One region of the Micromonospora sp. NBC_01699 genome, then DNA from elsewhere that is predicted to be linked to it. Evidence: riboswitches for the same ligand, from Rfam matches in the RefSeq annotation. Region 1 holds a riboswitch; each other region holds the start of a gene.

Region 1 (6,507 bases):
GGCCTGAGCGAGTACGCCGACCAGATCAACTCCGGGCAGTTGCGGGTCCTCGCCGTCACCAGCGAGCACCGGGTTCCCGGCATCCTCGCCCCGACCCTGCGCGAGGAGGGGGTCGACGTGCTGTTCAGCAACTGGCGCGGCATCGTCGCCCCGCCCGGACTCGCCGAGCGGGACGTGGCGGCGATGCGGGACGCGATCGCCCGGCTGCACGACTCCGCCCAGTGGCACACCGCCCTGGCCAGGTACGGCTGGACCGACGCCTACCTCGACGGCGACGCCTTCGGCGACTTCCTGCGTACGGAGAACGACCGCCTCGACCACCTGCTCGGCGGCCTCGGCCTGACCGAAACGCAGTAGCGGGGCGCGGGCGCAACCGGTGCGGCGCCGGTCAGTCGCTCACGATCGGCCCGTTGTCGGTGGTGTCGACCTCCCGCCCCGGCCCGATCCGCACCCCGCCCTCGGCCCCGGAGTCGGAGTCGATCTCGGCCTTGACCTCGGCTTCGGCGCCGTCCGGGCGGTACGGGCCGATACCGGAGAACCGGCCGGCGCCGTGCCGGCGCAGGATCGCCTGCTCCACCACGTTCACCACGATGATCACCCCGGCCAGGGTGACCAGCGCGGCCAGCGCGGGGATGAGCGTGGCGACGGGGAAGAAGACCAGGCAGGCGGTGGCCGCGAGCAGGCGGCGCCAGGCCACCGTCCGGTGCAGCCGCCAGTGGGTGTAGGCGAAGGTGCCCAGAAAGAGCGCGGATCCGGCGTAGAGCAGGGCCGCGTCGCCCATCCTCATCCCGCTCAGCGGTGACCGGACCACCTCGGCCTGGCCGACCGAGATGGCGATGATCCCGCAACTGAAGCCCAGGTGCGCGTAGAGCAGGATCGAACGGCGTACGTCGCCGTGCCCCTCGGACTGGACCACCGCCCGGCGGAACGCCCAGAGACCGTGGATGAAGTAGGCCCACCAGAGCCCGGACGCGAGCGCGTACGAGCCGGCGACGGCGATCATCCGGGGCCAGGTCAGCGGCAGGCTGGACGCGACCGCGCCGACCTGCACCACGGACTCGCCGAGGACGAGGATGAGCAGCAGCCCGTACCGGTGGGTGTAGTGCACCGGCCGGACCCGGAACTTGGCCAGTTGCCGGCGCAGCACCAACGGGCTGAAGATGTCGATCGCCGAGGCGGTCGCCCAGAGCACTATCCGGGCGTCGCCGTCCACGATGCCGCCGATCAGCAGCAGCGGACCGGAGATCAGGGCGCCGACCCCGTACGGGCCGACGAAGAAGCCCCGCCACTCGCGGAAGTTGTTGAGGGCGAACCCGGCGAGCAGCACCCGAATGATCACGTAGCTGACGCCGTAGAGCAGGCCACGATCGTCGAAGGCGCCGGGGATGGCGAGAGCCAGGACGAGGTTGCCGAAGCCGAGGGTGAAGATGACGACCCGGTCGCGTACGTTGCCGATGTCGCGCTGGTTGGCGTAGATCGTGACGCCGACCCAGGCCCAGTACATCGAGATGAACAGGATCAGCCCCTGGGCCACGCCGAGCCAGTCGTGGTCGGCGAACAGCTCGGCGGTGATCTGGGTGACGGCGAAGACGAAGGCCAGGTCGAAGAAGAGTTCCTCCCAGGTCACCCCCTTGTCCGACTGCGGCTGCCGCACCAGATCAACATACCGATCACGGTGCGTCGCCGGAGCCGGAGCGACCAGATCACGCGGCCCGATCCAGGGTCGTCTACGCCGTGAGAATCGTCGCTGCGAATGGCGGCGGGCGGGGCGCCGCCGCTAGCGTGTCGCTGCCGTGGTGCTCGGGAAGACCGGTGCGAAACCGGAGCGGCCCTCGCCACTGTGATCGGGAAGTCGTTGGTCTGAGCCCGGACGCCGGCGCGCCACGCGCGGCGACGGACCGGGCAACCACTGGGCAGCCGCCCGGGAAGGTTGACCGACGACGTGTCACCCGTCAGCCAGGAGACCGGCCACGGCACCGAACAGACCCATCCACGAGGTGCTGGAGAGGTGGTCCCCATGCGCGTGCGCGCATCCCGACCGCAGTCCCGCCGACGCGTACCCGCGCCGGCCATCGTCGCCCTGGTCGCGGTGGCGGCGCTCGCCGCCGGCTGCGGCGGCAGCGACGAACCACGGGGTACGGACGTCGCCGGGTCGGCGTCGACCGGACCGGTGACGCTGAAGAACTGCGGCTTCGACGTCACGGTCACCGCCGTGCCGGCCAGGGTCGTGACGATGAACCAGGCGGCCACCGAGATCATGCTCGCGCTCGGCCTGGGCGACCGCCTGATCGGTACGGCCTACCTGGACGACACCATCCTGCCGGAGTACGCCGACGCCTACCGCGCCGTGCCGGTGCTGGCGAAGGAGTACCCGTCGAAGGAGAAGCTGCTGGAGGTCGGGCCGGACTTCGTCTACGGCTCCTTCGCCAGCGCCTTCGGCGAGGAGGGTGCCGGCGACCGGGCCGCCCTGCGGACCCTCGGCATCGGCAGCTACCTGTCCCCGGCCGGCTGCCCGGCCGACGCCAGGCCGGCGACGCTGACCGTCGACCACGTGTTCGACGAGATCCGCGAGGTCGCCACCGTCTTCGGGGTGCCGGACCGGGCCACCGCCCTGGTCGACGCCCAACGCGCCCGAATCACGGCCGCCGCCGCCAAGCCGCGCGCCGGTGTGTCCGTCTTCTGGTGGGACGACGGTACGGACGCGCCGAGCGCGGGTGCCTGCTGCGGCGCCCCCGGAATGATCATGTCGGCGGTCGGGGCGCGGAACATCTTCGCCGACGTCACCGGGAGCTGGGGCGACACCAGCTGGGAGGCGGTCGTCGAACGGAACCCCGACGTGATCGTGCTGATCGACGCCGAGTGGAGCCCGGCCGCCGGGAAGCAGACCTACCTGGAGGCGAGTCCAACCCTGCGGGACCTGCCGGCGGTACGGGACAAGCGGTTCGTCACCATCCCCTTCTCCGCCACCTCGGCCGGGATCCGCAACGTGACCGCGATCGAGGGGCTGGCGAACGGGCTCGCCGCCGTGGCGCCGCGTACCGGCGGTTGACCGTGACCGCGTACCGGCGGGTTGACCTGACCGCCTCCCGTGCCGGCGCCGCCGGTCGGACCGGTGCCGCCGGTTACGCGGGGCTGCTGTTGGGCCTGACCGCCGCCCTGGTCCTGTCGACCGGGGTGGCGGTCACCATCGGCCCGGCGGACCTGTCCCTGGCTACGGTCTGGTCGGTGATCGGGGACCACCTCGGACTGGTCCACTCCGACGTGCCACTGCTGCGGGACCACATCGTCTGGCAGCTGCGGCTGCCCCGGGTGCTCACCGCGGCGGTGGTCGGGGCCGGGCTCGCCGCCGTCGGCGCGGTGACGCAGACCCTGACCCGCAACCCGCTGGCCGACCCCTACCTGCTGGGCATCTCCTCCGGCGCGTCACTGGGCGCGGTCCTGGTCGTCGTCGCCGGGTTCGGCGCCGGACTGTGGGCGGTCTCCACCGGGGCGTTCGTCGGCGCGCTCGGGGCGTTCGCGCTCGTGCTGGTCGTGGCCAGCCAGCGCGTCCGGCTGGCGCCGACCCGGATGATCCTGGCCGGGGTGGCGATCGGGCAGCTCTGCGCGGCGGTCACCTCGTTCGTCATCATCTGGCAGGCGGATCCGCACGCCACCCAGGAGATCACCTTCTGGCTCTCCGGTTCGCTCGCCCGATCCGCCTGGACCCCGCTGGCGTACGGCTGCTTCGCCCTCGCGGTGACCATGCTGCTCTTCCTCTGGCACGCCCGTACGCTGAACGCCTTCGCCTTCGGCGAGGACGCCGCCGCCAGCCTCGGTGTCGACGTCACCCGCGTCCGCTGGCTGCTACTGGTCTGCGCGGCGCTGCTCACCGGCACCCTGGTCGGCATCAGCGGGGCCATCGGTTTCGTCGGGCTGATCCTGCCGCACGCCGTCCGGTTCTTCACCGGGCCGGACCACCGCCGCCTGCTGCCGGTGTCGGTCCTGGTCGGCGCCGTCTTCCTGATCTGGGTCGACACCGTGGCGCGGACCCTCTTCGAGCCACGGGAACTGCCGGTCGGGGTGCTCACCGCGCTGCTCGGAGTGCCCGCCTTCGTCGTGCTGATGCGCCGCCGGGAGGTGCGTGGCTGATGCTCACCGCCGCCGGACTGAGCTGGTCGGTCAGGGGCACGTTGATCGTCGACGGGGTCTCCTGTTCGGTGCCGGCCGGCACGCTGGTGGGGCTGCTCGGGCCGAACGGCTCCGGGAAGACCACGCTGCTGCGCCTGATCGCCCGGCTCACCACCCCCGACCGGGGCACGGTGCTGCTCGGCGGGGACGACCTCACCGGCCTGGACCGGCGTGACCTGGCCCGACGGCTCGCCCTGGTCGAGCAGTACGCCGACACCGATCTGGACCTGACCGTGCTGGACGTGGTCCTGCTCGGCCGTACCCCGCACCGGCGCTCGTGGTGGGGTGAGGGCGCCGCCGACCTGGCCGCCGCGTACGCCGCGCTCGACCGGGTCGACCTGGCCGGGTTCGCACGGCGACGCTGGCACACCCTCTCCGGTGGCGAGCGCCAGCGGGTGCAACTCGCCCGCGCGTTCACCCAGGAGCCCGAGCTGCTGCTGTTGGACGAGCCGACCAACCACCTCGACATCGGACACCAGTTGCAGCTCCTGCACCTGGTACGCCGCTCCGGGGTGACCACGCTGGCCGCGCTGCACGACCTCAACCTCGCCGCCATGTTCTGCGACACGCTGGTGGTGCTGCACCGGGGTCGGGTCGCCGCCGCCGGCCCGGTCGCCGAGGTGCTCACCCCGGACCTGCTCCGCGAGGTGTTCACCGTGCACGCCGACGTCGGTACGCACCCGACCACGGGTCGACCGTCCCTGACCTTCCACCCGCCCACGGACTGACCGCCCCGACCGGTCGGTCGGATACGCCTATCGTGGCAAGATGCCCGAACGACCCCGTACCGTCGACCCGCCCGCCGGCAGCTCGCCTCTTGGTTCGCCCCTTCCTCCTTCCGACAGCTCGGGCACCTCGGATGCCTCAGGCGGCTCGGACGCCCCGGACGCCTCGGACCGCTCGGACGCCTCGGACCGCTCGGGCGGTGGTCCGCTGCGCGGGGTGCGGGTGGTGGAGCTGGCCGGCATCGGGCCGGGGCCGTTCGCCGCGATGATGCTGGCCGACATGGGCGCGGACGTGATCCGGGTGGACCGGGCCGCCGAGGTGCGCCCGGACAGGTTCGGCACCCCGCATCCCGACCTGCTCAACCGGGGCCGCCGCTCGATCGGGCTGGACCTGAAGGCCGACGGCGCGCGGCAGCTCGTACTCGATCTGGTCCGCGACGCCGACGTACTGCTGGAGGGGTTCCGGCCCGGGGTGACCGAACGGCTCGGCCTCGGCCCAGCCGACTGTCACCAGGTCAATCCCCGGCTGGTCTACGGCCGGATGACCGGCTGGGGGCAGGACGGCCCGAACGCCGGGTACGCCGGACACGACCTCACCTATCTCGCGCCGACCGGGATCCTGCACGCCATCGGCCGGGCCGGCGAACGCCCGGTGCCGCCACTGAACCTGGTCGGCGACTTCGGCGGGGGCGGGATGATGCTCGCCTTCGGGGTGGTCTGCGCACTGCTCGACGTACGCGCCGGCGGTGCCGGACAGGTCGTCGACGCCGCCATCGTCGACGGTGCCACCCTGCTCTCGACCGCCCTGCACGGTCTGCGCGGGCTCGGCATGTGGCGACCCGAGCGCGGGGCCAACCTGCTCGACGGCGGGGCACCCTTCTACGACACGTACGAGTGCGCCGACGGCAGGTTCGTCGCCGTCGGCGCACTGGAACCGCGCTTCTACGCCGAGCTGGTCGCTCGTACCGGATTCCGGCCGCCGTCCGGGGCGGGGGAAGCCAGGTTCGATCCGGACTCCTGGCCGGACGACCGGGCCGCGTGGGCGGACCTGTTCCGCAGCCGGACCCGGGACGAGTGGGCGGCGCTCCTGGAACACAGCGATGCCTGTGTCGCCCCGGTACTGGACTGGGACGAGGCACCGGAGCATCCGCACCTGGCCGCGCGCGGGGTCTTCGTCACCCACGCCGGCACCATCCAACCCGCCCCGGCACCGCGGCTCAGCCGTACCCCCGGCGCGATCCGCCGCCCCCCACCCCACCCCGGCGAACACACCGACGAAATCCTCACCGAACTGGGCCTCTCCCCCACCACCATCACCCACCTCCACCAAACCAAAACCATCGCATAACCCCCCTCTCCTCCCCCTCCCCCCTCCCCTCCCCCCTCCCCCCCACCCCTCTCCGCGTCGATCTAGGGCGTATGGGGGCTTGTTGATCTCTGATCACCCCCATATGCCCTAGATCAACGCGGGGGGAGGGGCGGGGAGGGGGACGGCGGGGCCGGTTACGGTGATGCCGGAGGTGGGGGTGGCGGGGATGCCGATGGTGAGGACGCTGGGGCGGCCGAGGTCGGCGCCCTGGTGGATGGTGACGATCGCGGGTGGGGTGACCAGGCC
Region 2 (6,507 bases), 1.6 Mb from region 1:
CGGGTCGAGCTCGACCAACAGCACCCGGACCCGGCGGTGTTCGTCCTGCTCGGCCAACACCGGCAGCACGTCGCGGCCCTCACCGGCGCAGATGCTCACCACCTGCTGGACGCCGTCCGTGCCGCAGGGCGCCTCGGCGAGCGCCCGGCGCAGGTCGCGGCGCACCACCCGGAGCCGGTGAGCCAGCGGCGAGTTCGGCTCGTCGTATTCGTCGTGCCACTTCTGCCAGTCCCGAGTCATCGCGCCATTGAACCAGTGACCGGTGCCGCACGTCGGAAACCTCGGGGGCTGGGTGGAGCACCGTGCGGCCGGGTCGCTCAGGCTCGCGTACGGGATGGTTGGTCGTGGAGTGGGTCGACCGGCCGGCCGGGCTCCGGTTGCCGGACCCGGTCGTGACGCAGCGCGGTTTCGAGTGACGAGCCGGGCTCGACCGTGTAGGTGACCAGCAACTGGTCGGGTTCCTCCGGCAGACGCAGCGCCCGGTAGGCGAGGGCACAACCGCCGAATCGCGGATGTCGCAGGCGGTAGGTGCCGTGGGTCTTGTCCAGGACGTCCTGGTCGGCCCAGAGTTCGTGGAAGTCGGGACTGCGGCCGAGCAGCTCGACTATGAGCGCGGACAGGATCACATCGTCCGGGCAACGGCCCAGGTCCAGCCGGAGTCGGGCGATGACGTCGCGCGCCTTCACCTCCCAGTCGCGGTACAGCTCGCGGGTCGCGGGGTCGAGGAACACCAGCCGGGCCATGTTGCGCCGTTCCGGCGGCAGCGCCGCGAAGTCGGCGAAGACCAGGCGGGCGGGTCGGTTCCACGCCAGCACGTCGGTGCCGCGTCCCACGACGTACGCCGGCACCTCGCCCATCGTGTCCAACAGTCGTTGCAGTCCGGGTGCGACCTCTTCGGCGCCGCGACGCGGCGGACGTCGCGCCGGGCGCGCGAGATTGTGCAGGTGTACGCGTTCCACCTCGGCCAGCTTCAGCGCGCGTGCGAGGGCGTCGAGCACGTCGGCGGAGACGGTGCCGTTGCGACCCTGCTCCAGCCGTACGTAGTAGTCGGTGCCGATCCCGGCCAGCCAGGCCAGTTCCTCGCGGCGTAACCCGGGCACCCGGCGCCGGTCGCCGAAGGTCCGTACGCCAGCGTCGTCGGGGTGTATCCGGGCACGGCGGGAGCGGAGGAACGCGGTGAGTTCGGTCCGTCGGTCCATATCCACATTCTCCAATGCGATCAGGCTGCCGGCGACCTCGTGAGGTGTCGCCCATAACACAGACAAAAGAGGCTCACAAGGGGGATGTGCTGCCCCTGTCTCCGGCAGTGCGCACCGGCTGACCATTGATCCAGCTGCTGATGGCCGACGGCCGCAACAAGAGCGAGCCGGGGAAAACCGCGTACGCCGCCGACCGGCAGCAGGGCTGGGTCAGGAGGGTTCAGGTTCCAGGATGGAGGCGTACCGGATGAAAGGCAACATCGGAGCCGTGTTCGGAGCCGCCGTGCGGTCGGCGCTGTCCGTCGGCGTCGGGAGGAGTCCGGCGCTCGCGGACGCGCAGTGGGGGATCATCGGGTACGGATTTTGCCATGGGGGTAGTTGTGGTCGAGTCCGTGTTCCGAAGTGACGATCTTCCTGCGGCCGATCGGTTCGCCTGTTGGTGTGAGTGCATGAGCAAGCCAATAGCGCCGATGGAAATGACGAGCGATCACGCTGCGGAGCTGATCCGTCAGTCCGACCCCGAGTGGTACCACCTGTCATTCATCATTGGGTCACTGGCGGGGCTCCTCGCTCGCCTGACCGCGGACTCCGGCAGCTATCAAATCTCGGACGGACCTCGGTTGGGAACCGTCCTGATCGATCTACTGTCAGCGTTGCTCGCCCACACACTCGACGCCGAAAACGCTCTCGCCCCGGAGGCGCGTCGACGGGTTCTGACCCTGCGCGTCCGGGCATTCATCGAGCAGCACCTGCATGAGCCAAGCCTCAGCGCGAGCACCATCGCCGCCGCGCACCATATCTCGATCAGTTACCTGCATCGTCTGTTTCAATCCGAGAGCGTTACGGTCGGAAGTCTGATTCGGAGCCAGCGTCTGGAACGGGTCCGTGGCGATCTGGCCAACCCCGCTCTGCGAGATATTCCGATTCACAGGATCGGGGCTCGTTGGGGATTCAGCGATCCGGCGGTCCTCAGCCGCGCTTTTCGTGCCGCTTACGGCATCCCGCCCGTGAACTACCGCCACCGGGCAAGGGTCAACTTGGAGGGGCAGCGGCCCGAGACCGACGCACCGTGATCAGGAGATCCGTAGGGAACCGGCCCGGTTGATGATGCGGCGACGCGAGCGAATCGTCCCTGACACCGGCACACAGTTCCTTGTCGATGCGTCGACGAGAGAATCACGTGACCGGGTGCACTAACGACCAGATTTGATCCCCGACGCCGACCGGAGCCGATCACCGGACACCGGGCCGCCGTCGTGAGGCGCCTGGCGATGGCGTGGTCGGGGGATCGTAGTGGCAGACGATGTAGCCGCCGATAGCCCTGAACCGCCCTGAGTCGATTCTCGAACCCTCATCCGAGGAACGCGCGCGAGCGTACGGCGGTCGGATCGAGCACTCTCGGTAGCGGCGGTTCCCCTCCGCCGCAGAACACGTACCGGGGCTCGCCGCCCGAGCGGGCGTCCAACCGGTAGACGCCCTGGTCTCCGGTGATGCGCCAGTCCACGTTCGGCGGCGCGCCCTCCCCATCGCCGTGGCGAAGTACGTAGATCAGGTACTCGCACGCGGGATTGAGTAGCGGTGCCGGTCCCGGATCCTGAGCCCACTCCGCCGAGGCCTGCCGGAGCGGCATCCGGCCACCGATGCGCACCTCACGCCTCGGGGCGGCGGGCAACGTCGGGGCGACCCACAGCACTTCGAGGATTCTCACCGTCGTCAGCGTGTACGGCATCGAGGGCCTCGCCGGATCGGGCGGCCACGAGTACGTACGTTGTTCGGTCAAGTCGATCACCGATGCCCGGATGACCGCGTGGCTCTCCGCCAACAGACCCGACCGGGCCGACGAGTAGTCCGGGCAGGGTGACCGCGACCGCCTCGGTCAGCGACGGCACCGGTGACACCACGCGCAGGGTCTTCCCTCGCCGCAGGTCGGTCGGGTGTGGGTCCGTACCGTCCCCACCGAACGGATCAGCCGTCCGAACCTCTCAGCACGGTGGCGCTCGGACCCTTACACCCTCTACTGTTCGATACGCATCGACGTCTACGTTGGCCCGTGGTCGACCACGGACGTCGGGCGAGCCAACTGGATATCGATGTGCTCGTGACGAGGAAGCCGGTCGAATTCCGGCACTGTCGCGCAACCGTAGGTCATCGCAGATGACGAGTCGGGTCCACCACGCGGGCACATGTGTCAGACCACTGTCGCGTTAACAGAGGTGACCGCCCGATGCACAAGCCGCTTCATCGCCTCGCTCCGCGACACCTGCCAAAGGTCACCGGCGTCACCGACCTCGCGGTCAGCACGGCCATCGCCGCTGCCAGGCTCCAACACCCCCTCCGGCCGGCCGTGGCGCTGGTCGGCCTCGGCTTCCCGTTCGTCGTCGCGCTGTACGTCGGCCGACGTCACCTCGTCCATCGGATCACTACCCACAAGGCGGTTGCTCCATGAAACGACTCCTGTCCACGGTCAGCGGCCTCGTGATGGTGGCCGCCCTGCTCACAGCCGGCCCGTCACCGGCGCGGGCGGTCGACCCCACCAGGGGCTACCCGGGGATCTGCACGGGCGCGGACGCGCTCACCGGCGTGACCGTCGTGATCGACTTCCAGGAGCTCCACAACAACGGTGGGGTGCCGGCATCGACGATCACCCGATGCTCGCCGAACGCCAACCCCGGCACCGCCCGTACGGGCATCAAGGCGTTGCAGGACGCCGGCATCTCGGTCGCCGGCACCGCGCAGTGGGGGCTCGGATTCGTGTGCCGGCTGGAGGGCCGGCCGTCGGCGACGGAGAACATCCCGCGCGTCAGCAACCCGACCTACAAGGAGCAGTGCGTGGTGACGCCGCCGGCCGAGGCGTACTGGTCCTACTGGCACGCCAACGGCGCCGGCACCACGTGGACCTACAGCAGCTTCGGTGCGCTCAACCGCAACGTCGTACCGGGTGGTTTTGAAGGCTGGTCGTTCTCGCTCAACCGCAACGCCTCGACCAACCCGGTGCCGCGGGTGACGCCCCGCAACCCGGCGGTCAACCCGCTCAACCAGACCGGCCGATGAAACCGCATCTGGTTCGGCTCGTGGCCGCGGCGGCCGTCGTCTACGTGACGGCGGCCGCCGTCCCCGCGTACGCGATCGACCACGGCAAGGGCAAGCCCGGATTCTGCACCTCCGGCAGCGGTGTGACCGTCGTGGTCGACTTCCAGCAGCTGGGTGGCACGACGATCGTGCGCTGCTTCCCGCAGAGTTCCCGGGGCACCGGCCTGGACGCGCTCAAGGGCGCCGGGTTCCAGATCGCCGGCGCCCAGCGCTGGGGCGAGGCGTTCGTCTGCCGGGTCGAGAACCGACCGTCGGCGGTCGAGCAGGTACCAATCTCCGGTAACCCCGACTACCGGGAAGCGTGCGTCGACACCCCACCGGCAAAGGCTTACTGGTCCTACTGGCACGCCGGGAACAACTGCCCCTGGCAGTACAGCCAGTGGGGCGTCAAGAACCGCGACTTCGTCCAGGGTGGGTTCGAGGGCTGGTCGTTCTCCCTGAACGCGACCGCCGCGTCCAACCCGGTGCCGCGCATCGCCGCCGTCCGGCCGGGGACCGAGGGCAGGGCCTGTAACGCCTCGGAGGAGCCGCCGCCGATTTCGGACGACCCCGACGAGCAACGACCGCCGCGACCGGATCCGCCGGCCCCACCCGGCAACGGCAACCCCGCCGGTGGCACCGACGACGGCAACCCCGGTGGTGGCGACGGCGACGGCGGTCGCGCGCCGAACACCGGTGGCGCACCGCCCGCGCCGACGACCAGCGGGACGGCGCTCCCGCCGCCGCGACCCCAAGCGACCGCTACGGGTACGGTGGCCGCCGCGAGCCCGGCCGAGAACGTCGCCTTCAGTGGCGGCGAGCGGGCCGAGGACGTCAACGAGGTGATCCGCAGACAGTCCGGCGCGAGCCGGTGGGCGCCGTGGGCAGCCCTGGGCGCGATAGTCGTCCTCGTGGTGACGACGTGGTGGACCGCCCGTCGCCGATCCCGGAAGGCGTGATGCGTCCGTTGTACTTCCTACCCCGCGACCTGCACCCCGCCGCCTGGTGGGTGTGGGCCCTGGGGCTGGCGACGGCGGCGAGCCGCACCACCAACCCGTGGCTGCTGATCACGATCATCGTGGTGGCCTGCCTGACGGTGGTGGCTCGCCGCTCGGACGCGCCGTGGGCGTTGGCGTTCCGGCTCTATCTCTACCTCGCCGCGGTCATCGTGGTCATGCGGGTCTTCTTCCGGTTCGTCTTCGGCGGCGCCGAAGGCGCCACGATCATCGTCCGGCTACCGGAGATCCCCCTGCCGGCCTGGGCGGCCGGTGTCCGGCTGCTCGGAGACGTGTCCGCGGAGTCCGTCCTCGGCGGTCTCTACGACGGGCTGCGTCTGGCCACGATGGTCGTCTGCCTCGGCGCGGCGAACGCCCTGGCCAACCCGAAGCGGCTGCTCAAGGCGATGCCGGCCGCCCTGTACGAGCTCGGCACCGCGGTCACCGTCGCGCTGTCGGTGTTCCCGCAGCTGGCCGAGAGTGTGCTCCGGGTGCGGCAGGCCCGCAAGCTGCGCGGCGGCACCGGCCGGGGCGTGCCGAGCCTGCGGGCGATCGTCATCCCGGTGCTCGCCGACGCCCTCGACCGGTCGCTGATGCTCGCCGCGTCGATGGACTCCCGGGGCTACGGCCGCGCCGGGGTGGCCACGACCCGCGCCCGCACGCTCACCGGCACCCTGATGGTCATCGGTCTGCTCGGCGTGTGCGTCGGCGTCTACGCCACCCTCGACGGCACCACGCCCCGCTACCTCGCCGCGCCCGTGCTGGTCGCCGGAATCGTCGTGGCGTTGCTCGGCTTCCGCAGCGCCGGCGGTCGGGTACGCCGCACCCGCTACCGCCCCGACCGGTGGCAGCTCGCGGAGGTTGTCGTCGCCGCCAGCGGCCTCGCCACCGCCGTCGTCGTGTTCGCGACATCCAGCGTCGACCCGACCAACCTCAACCCGTCGCTGATCTCACTGTCCTGGCCGATGCTGTCGTGGCCACCGCTGATCGGAGTGCTGCTCGGCGTGGCGCCCGCGTATCTGTCCCCGCCGCCGGCCCCGCCGCTCGACCCGGCCGACGGGCCCGGTGTCGAACCCGAACGCCCCACGAAGGTGCCCACATGATCGTCCTGGACCGCGTCAGCTTCCGGTACCGCGACGTCCCGGAACCCGTCCTGGCAGACGTCAGCCTGGAGATCGGCGAAGGCGAACTGGTAGTGCTCGCCGGCCGTACCGGCGTCGGCAAGTCCACCCTGCTCGGCACCT
Region 3 (6,507 bases), 3.6 Mb from region 1:
GCCGTCGCCGAGACGGCACTCTAGACACTTCGGGGCGGGACGCCACCGAATGCGTCCCGCCCCCGACAGTCCGTTCGTCCGGTCCGGGTCGCCTCAGTCCACCCGGTGGGCGGCGGCGGCGGGTTCTCGGTGTCGTCGGGACCGGCTCAGCACCAGCACCAGACCGAGCAGGACCACCAGGCCGACGCCGAGCGCGCCGGCCAGCAGCACCGTCACGCTCTGCATCGGGGAGCTGGTCCGCTTGGCACCGCCGGGCGGCGGGAAGGTGATCTGCGCGACGGCCGAGTGCCGTACGAGACCGCTGCTCAGTTCCGCCTCCGCCCGCCACGGCCCGTTCGGCAGTTCTCGCGGCAGCGCGACCTGTACGGATCCGCTGTCGCCGGGGGCGAGGGTGGTGCCGTCGACCACGTCGAACGGACCCGCCCTGACCCCGCCGGGCCCATCGGCGAGCGAGACCTTCCCGGTCATGTCCAGGGCTCGGCCACCGGTGTTGCGTACTCCGATGGTGAGCGATGCCTGCCCGTTCGGGGCCCGTCCGGCGGTGAACTCCCCGATGTCGAAGGAGGACGCCGGTTCGCCACCGGCCCCGATGTCCAGGTAGAGCCGGATGCCGACCCGGTGCACCTTGGTGACGTTGGCACCGGCTACCGGGGCGGAGGTGGCCGAGGCCCAGATGACCGCGTACCGCTCGCCGGCCGACGCCTTCGCCGGCACCCTGACCACGGCGCTGACCTCGGCGGACTCACCGGCGTCGAGGTCGATTTCGTCCTCGCTCAGGGTGACCCAGGAGGTCAGCTCGTTGGCCGTCCGCCCCTCGGCGAACCGGAACTGTTCCCGGTCGACGGTCGCCGCCCCGGCGTAGAGCTGGAGGCGTTGCCTGCGATCGGACCGGTTGGCGATCTTCACCTGGCGCTCGACGTCGGTGCCCGGCGCCAGGTGGTCGATGATGTACGTGTGGGCCCGGGGGTCGAGCCGGCGGTCGGCCGGTGCCTCCAGCAGCTGGATCCCGATGGTGCCCTCCGCGTCGCCCGGATCCGCCACGGCCGGCGAGGCCAGGGCTCCGACGCAGAGCAGTGTCAGCGTCGTCGCCCCGACCCGCCGGGCGCCCCGGTCAGGCCACCGAATGTGTCACCGTCCCGGTGTAGAGACCCACCTCCGCGGCGAGCGGCACGTGCACGATGAGGGTTGGCGACCAGGCCACGCTGTTCACGCCGGTGCCACCACTGTGGGTGAACGCGGTGAGCGGCACGACCGTGTCGAGCGGTTGGGCGTTGGCTGCGGTGAGCTGTCCGGGTACGAAGCTTCCGGTGCCGACCTGCTCGGCGCCCGGTCCGGACCAGTAGTCGACCTGGCTGGCCAGGACCCGCTCGGTCGGGGACCCGCCGCCGGTCTCGAAGTGGGTTGAGGTGACCGTGGCGACCCAGGAGGCGTTGCCGGATCCGCGCTCGTCGACCACGCGTACGGTGCCGATCGAGCCGGCGATGTCGTCGCCGGGCAGGCCGCTGCCGAGATGTGCGGTCTCCGGTGCGGTGATGTCCAGGCCGGCGCCGACGACGTTGAAGGTGACCACGGTGCTGTCCGTGGGGGCCGCGAGGGCCGGCAGCGTGGTCAGCGCCAGGCCCGCGGAGGCAACGGCGACGATCGCCCAGGTACGTACGCGACGCATGAAGCGTTCTCACTTTCGGGAAGGTTCACCGGCGACCGGTGGCAGCCGATATCCGACCGCGTATCGGACGATACTTGCGCTTCTGTCCGGATAAGAGCAGAATGCGGCAACTATCACCTGTTGGAAGCCCTCCGGCCCCACTGCCGGGAAACCGCCCGGCCGGGCGCCTCGGTGGTGCTCCTGCCTTCCCGGGTGTTCCGGGCCGGGAACTCAGGTGGCGGCGAGGATGACCGGCTGCCCAGCGGCGTAGAACTGCGCGTCGGCGGCGTCCGATGGCGCCGCCCGCGCCACCCGCTCGATCGCGACGAACCCGTCCGAGGCGTACGCGAAACCGGGTCGCCAGGGCACCACCTCGTCGCCCGCGACCAGCGGGAAACTCGACCTCTGCGCCCCGGTCGTCGCGTCGAGGGTGATCAGCTCGTGTGCGTCGGTGAGCAGGTGCACCCGCCCCGGCTGTACGGCCACTATCCGCGCCGGCACCGGCCCGGTCCGCCGCCACAACTCCGCCCCGGACCGCACCGAACGCGCCACCAGCTCGTTGCCGCTCGGCGTCAGCGCCACGTCGCCGTCGAGCACCACCTCGGCCGCGTCGAGCACCGGAATCGGCGCCGGCTCGCCCCGGTCCACCAGCCAACCACGGCTGTTGCCGCCGCTGGTCGTACGCATCGCCGGGCAGTTCGAGGCGCCGTTGCCGCAGCCGATGGGCACCAGACCCAGCTCGGGTCCGGCGTCCTCCGGCCGCCACCGGTTGACCAGCCGGCCGGTCTCCACGTCGTGGAACTCCGCCACCTGCGGAGATGCGCAGGCGTCGACGGTGACGAGCTGGCCGGCGGTGGTGGTGAGCGCACCGGCCCGGCAGGAGCCGTCGATGTCGACCCGCCACAGCTCGCGCCCGTCGGTCAGGTCGAGGCCGCGCAGTCCCGACCCGCCGATCAGCACCAGTACGGTCCGCCCGCCGCGTCCGGTGGCCGGGATCAGTCCGGCGGGGGTGTAGTTCGTGCTGGCCCCGGTGCGCCGCCCGTCGTACCCGTGTCCCGGGGGTGGGCCGTCGGCCCGCCACCTGATCCGGCCGGTACGCGCGTCCAGCGCGACCAGGTCGCCGTCCGACCACCGGCTGACCACGGTGGTTCCGCCGGCCACGACGCCGATCAGCTCGGCCGGCCAGCGTCGGAACGACCAGTACGGGGTACGCCGGGTCCGGGCGTCCACCGGCGCGTCGGCGCGGACCTGGCGGGTGGTGGCGTAGATCCGCAGCCGACGGTCGACGATCAGCGGGGCGGAGGCGAGGGTGCCGACCACCCCGGTCGCCGCGCTCACCGGAGCCGGATAGTCCGCGCGGGCGGGGGTGAGCACCTCGGCCGGAGCGAGCACCCGGTACGTGATCACCGCGACCGCCGCCACGACCAGCACGGCCGCGATCACGACCACTGCCGGCCGGCGTCGACCCACCCTCCGGCCCCGCGATCGCATCCAGCACCTCCGCCGGGCACCCTACCCAGCCGCCCCGGACCGGCACCCGTCAGGTCAGGCGGCGGCCCGGCCACCCGGGTGTTCGGGGTCGAGCGGGGTGACCACGGCGGCCAGGTCGGCCAGGTCACGACGCAACGCGCCCTCGACGGTACGGGCGGCCAGCCCGCCGAACACCAACGCGAGCAGTCGCCCGTACGGTGCGGTGACCGCGCCCTCCTGGACCACGCTCACCGCCGTCCAGCCGCCGCGCCGACGACGCCGCCCCTCGACCGGTGTGAAGGAGTACGCGGTCCGGTAGTTCACGCCGACGCCGGACGAGCTGACCGTGAGCCGATGCGGCGGACTGGCCTCGTCCACCCGGAACTCCTCGATCAGCTCGGTGCCGTCCGGCAGGCGGTGACTCTCCCGCCAGACCGTGCCGACCCGCGTCGGACCGGCGGTCAGCACCTCGATCCCGCTGATGGTGGAGAGCCAGTCGGACCGGCCCGGCAGGTCGGTGAAGACCCGCCACAGCTCGTCGGCGGACGCCTGCACCAGCCGGGTCACCGCTACCGTCGCCATCACACCTCCCCAACCCTCACCGTACGGTGGGTGACCGACCATCCACGCGAACATTCGCGGAAGGCGACGAGAACGTGACCCGGGCGACGGCCGGACCCGCCCCGGAGCCGATCCCGTTAGGGTGCGCACTGGCACAAACGTTGCGAGGTGCCCCGCGCGAGCGGGGAGAATCGGGAAGCCGGTGTGAATCCGGCACGGGCCCGCCGCGGTGACCGGGGAGCTGCCACCCACGCGTACCAGACGCGGCCACTGGCCCGAACAGGGCTGGGAAGGCGGGTGACCAGCGCAGATCCGGGAGTCCGAAGACCGGCCTCGCGTTCATCAGCCCCGTTCTCGGGGCACGAGCGCAGCGGGAGCCTGCCTTGGACACGGATCTCTACCGGGTCATCCACCGTCGCCGGGACGTACGCGGCCAGTTCACCGGGGCGCCGATCGATGACGAGGTGCTACAGCGCGTACTGGCGGCGGCGCACGCGGCGCCGAGCGTCGGGCTCTCCCAGCCCTGGGACTTCGTCCTGGTCCGGGATCCGGACCTGCGGCAGGAGTTCCACCGGCACGTCGAGCGGGAGCGGGACAACTTCGCGGCCACCCTGGACGGCGACGCCGCGCGGCGGTTCGCGGGGATAAAAATCGACGGCGTACGCGAGTCGACCCTGTCGATCGTCGTCACCTACGACCCGGAGCGGGGTGGCCCGTCGGTGCTCGGCCGGCACGCGATCGCCGACGCCGGTCTCTACTCGGTCTGCCTGGCGATCCAGAACCTCTGGCTGGCGGCCAGCGCCGAGCGACTCGGGGTCGGCTGGGTGTCGTTCTACCGGGAGCCGTTCCTGCGTGACCTGCTCGGCATCCCGGCCTCCATCCGTCCGGTCGCCTGGCTCTGCCTGGGCCCGGTGACCCACTTCGAGCAGACTCCCGACCTGGAACGACACGGCTGGCGGCGGCGCCGACCGCTGTCGGCGGCGATCCACCAGGACCGCTGGCGCAGCTCCGGGACGAGCTCGGGCTCACCGACGGCAACCTGAACCGGTACTCGCGGAGCTTGCTCGCGGCCTCTTCGAGACCGATGAACAGCTCGAACCAGGGTGGGATGTCCGCGTGGTCGTGCCACCAGCCCTTGGACTTGGTGTGCGGGGCGATGGCGGTCAGGGCGGTGGTGGTCTGCTCGTCGGCGCCGTACAGGTCGCACATGGCCTTCACGTCGACCGTACGGGCGGGCAGTTCGCCGCTCTCGAAGCGCCACGGCTTCGTGACCGACCACTCCAGCGCTCGGTCGGCGTCCACCTGTGGCATCCGCGCCTCGTGTTCGCGGAGCCGACGAGTACCCCGAGAGGAACAGCGGCGCCGCCAGCCCTCCCGACCGTCGTACCGAGGTGAACCGTGGGCCCGAATGGCCGAGGCGGTAGATATGAGTCCTCGCCCGAGCGAACGCCCTGTTGGAGCGGGCGAGAGCACGGATGAGAGCCCGATGAGCCGCAACCCGGAGCCGATCACGGCGGGCAGTGCGGCTCACCCCGTACCAAATGGCTTTTGATTTTGTTTGGCCGGGCGGCAACCGGTGCCGGACGCACGCGGGCGGCCCCGACCTATCACGGATTGGGCGGGGCCGCCCGAAGCCAAACTCTGAGGTTGGTCTGGATCAGCCGTCGAAAGCGCCGGATCGCGCCGCGCCGACGAACGCGGACCAGTTTGCCGGGTTGAACGCGAGCACCGGGCCGGCGATGTCCTTCGAGTCGCGGACACCGATCACGTCGGCCACGTTGTCGGCCACCTCGACACACCAGCCCTGGTCGTTCGAACGGGTGCTCTTACGCCACGTAGCGCGCGCGAGATCAAGCTGCATTTTATACCTCTTTCGCCCTGGTTTATGCACATAAAAGTGCTTTAGCCGGTATTCTTACACGGCACAGCGTGCACTGCGCATCACCGAGAGCAACATGCCTCAGTACGACGGGAGGACTTCACACAATCTGTGCGACTCGCTACTCAACCCGCGACCGGTTGCCCACCACGATCGGTAAACCGCTTAACCACAAACCGAAACCGCTCGATGATCACGAAGACCGATCTGGGGACGGTCAGCGGGCGGGGGTGATGGTGCCGGTTACTTCGCCCAGGGCGACAGGGCGGCCATTGGGGCCGGGGGCGGTGGCGGTGATGGTGACGGTGTCGCCGTCTTCGAGGAAGGTACGGGTGGTTCCGTCGGACAGGGTCAGCGGCTCGCTGCCGCCCCAGCTCAGCTCCAGGAACGAGCCGACCTGGTCACGCCGCTGACCGGAGACGGTGCCGGAGGCGTAGAGGTCACCGGCGCGCACCGAGGCGCCGTTGACGGTCAGGTGGGCCAACTGCTGGGCCGGGGTCCAGTACATGCCGGCGAACGGCGGCTCGCTCACCCGGCTGCCGTTCCAGTCGACCGCCAACCGCAGGTCGAGACCGAGATGCGGGTCGTCGCGCAGGTAGTCGAGGACCGGCGGGTCCTGCTCCGGCGCCGGCACCCAGGCGTGCGCCAGCGCGTCCAGCGGCACCACCCAGGGCGAGATCGAGGTGGCGAACGACTTGCCCAGGAACGGGCCGAGCGGCCGGTACTCCCAGTTTTGCAGGTCCCGCGCGGACCAGTCGTTGAGCAGCACGACCCCGAAGACGTACTCGGCGAACTGCTCGACCGGCACCCGGTCGGCGAGCGCGGACGGCAGTCCCACCACGAAACCGACCTCGGCCTCGATGTCGAGCCGGATCGAGGGGCCGTAGACCGGGCCATCCGGAGTGGAGCGTTGCCCGCACGGGCGGACGATCGGCGTACCGGAGACGACAAC

Evidence for each region. A riboswitch is a leader RNA that binds a small molecule or an ion and turns the genes downstream of it on or off. The one in region 1 is predicted to bind cobalamin.
Region 2: linked by a shared signal. The riboswitch ahead of OG792_RS19710 (hypothetical protein) and the one ahead of OG792_RS13425 (ABC transporter substrate-binding protein) in region 1 are both predicted to bind cobalamin.
Region 3: linked by a shared signal. The riboswitch ahead of bluB (5,6-dimethylbenzimidazole synthase) and the one ahead of OG792_RS13425 (ABC transporter substrate-binding protein) in region 1 are both predicted to bind cobalamin.

The regions. Positions count from the first base shown of each region.
Region 1 covers NZ_CP109199.1:2,996,328-3,002,834, reverse strand. The annotation lists gene OG792_RS13435 (tripartite tricarboxylate transporter substrate binding protein) at 1-357, shown strand, start outside; gene OG792_RS13430 (low temperature requirement protein A) at 389-1,654, opposite strand; cobalamin riboswitch at 1,778-1,987, shown strand; gene OG792_RS13425 (ABC transporter substrate-binding protein) at 2,018-3,049, shown strand; gene OG792_RS13420 (FecCD family ABC transporter permease) at 3,052-4,128, shown strand; gene OG792_RS13415 (ABC transporter ATP-binding protein) at 4,128-4,895, shown strand; gene OG792_RS13410 (CaiB/BaiF CoA transferase family protein) at 4,936-6,240, shown strand; gene OG792_RS13405 (PhzF family phenazine biosynthesis isomerase) at 6,349-6,507, opposite strand, start outside.
Region 2 covers NZ_CP109199.1:4,597,279-4,603,785, reverse strand. The annotation lists gene OG792_RS19745 (class I SAM-dependent methyltransferase) at 1-240, opposite strand, end outside; gene OG792_RS19740 (helix-turn-helix transcriptional regulator) at 318-1,199, opposite strand; gene OG792_RS19735 (helix-turn-helix domain-containing protein) at 1,649-2,272, shown strand; gene OG792_RS19730 (hypothetical protein) at 2,551-2,907, opposite strand; gene OG792_RS19725 (hypothetical protein) at 2,918-3,046, shown strand; partial or broken gene OG792_RS19720 (helical backbone metal receptor) at 3,035-3,106, opposite strand; adenosylcobalamin (AdoCbl) riboswitch at 3,278-3,420, shown strand; gene OG792_RS19715 (hypothetical protein) at 3,388-3,612, opposite strand; gene OG792_RS19710 (hypothetical protein) at 3,642-4,250, shown strand; gene OG792_RS19705 (hypothetical protein) at 4,271-5,227, shown strand; gene OG792_RS19700 (energy-coupling factor transporter transmembrane component T) at 5,227-6,366, shown strand; gene OG792_RS19695 (ABC transporter ATP-binding protein) at 6,363-6,507, shown strand, end outside.
Region 3 covers NZ_CP109199.1:7,671,798-7,678,304, forward strand. The annotation lists gene hisC (histidinol-phosphate transaminase) at 1-24, shown strand, start outside; gene OG792_RS31655 (hypothetical protein) at 94-1,041, opposite strand; gene OG792_RS31660 (hypothetical protein) at 1,112-1,666, opposite strand; gene OG792_RS31665 (outer membrane protein assembly factor BamB family protein) at 1,877-3,088, opposite strand; gene OG792_RS31670 (SRPBCC family protein) at 3,191-3,697, opposite strand; cobalamin riboswitch at 3,826-4,026, shown strand; gene bluB (5,6-dimethylbenzimidazole synthase) at 4,060-4,719, shown strand; partial or broken gene OG792_RS31680 (helix-turn-helix domain-containing protein) at 4,859-5,188, opposite strand; gene OG792_RS31685 (DUF397 domain-containing protein) at 5,334-5,537, opposite strand; gene fahA (fumarylacetoacetase) at 5,773-6,507, opposite strand, start outside.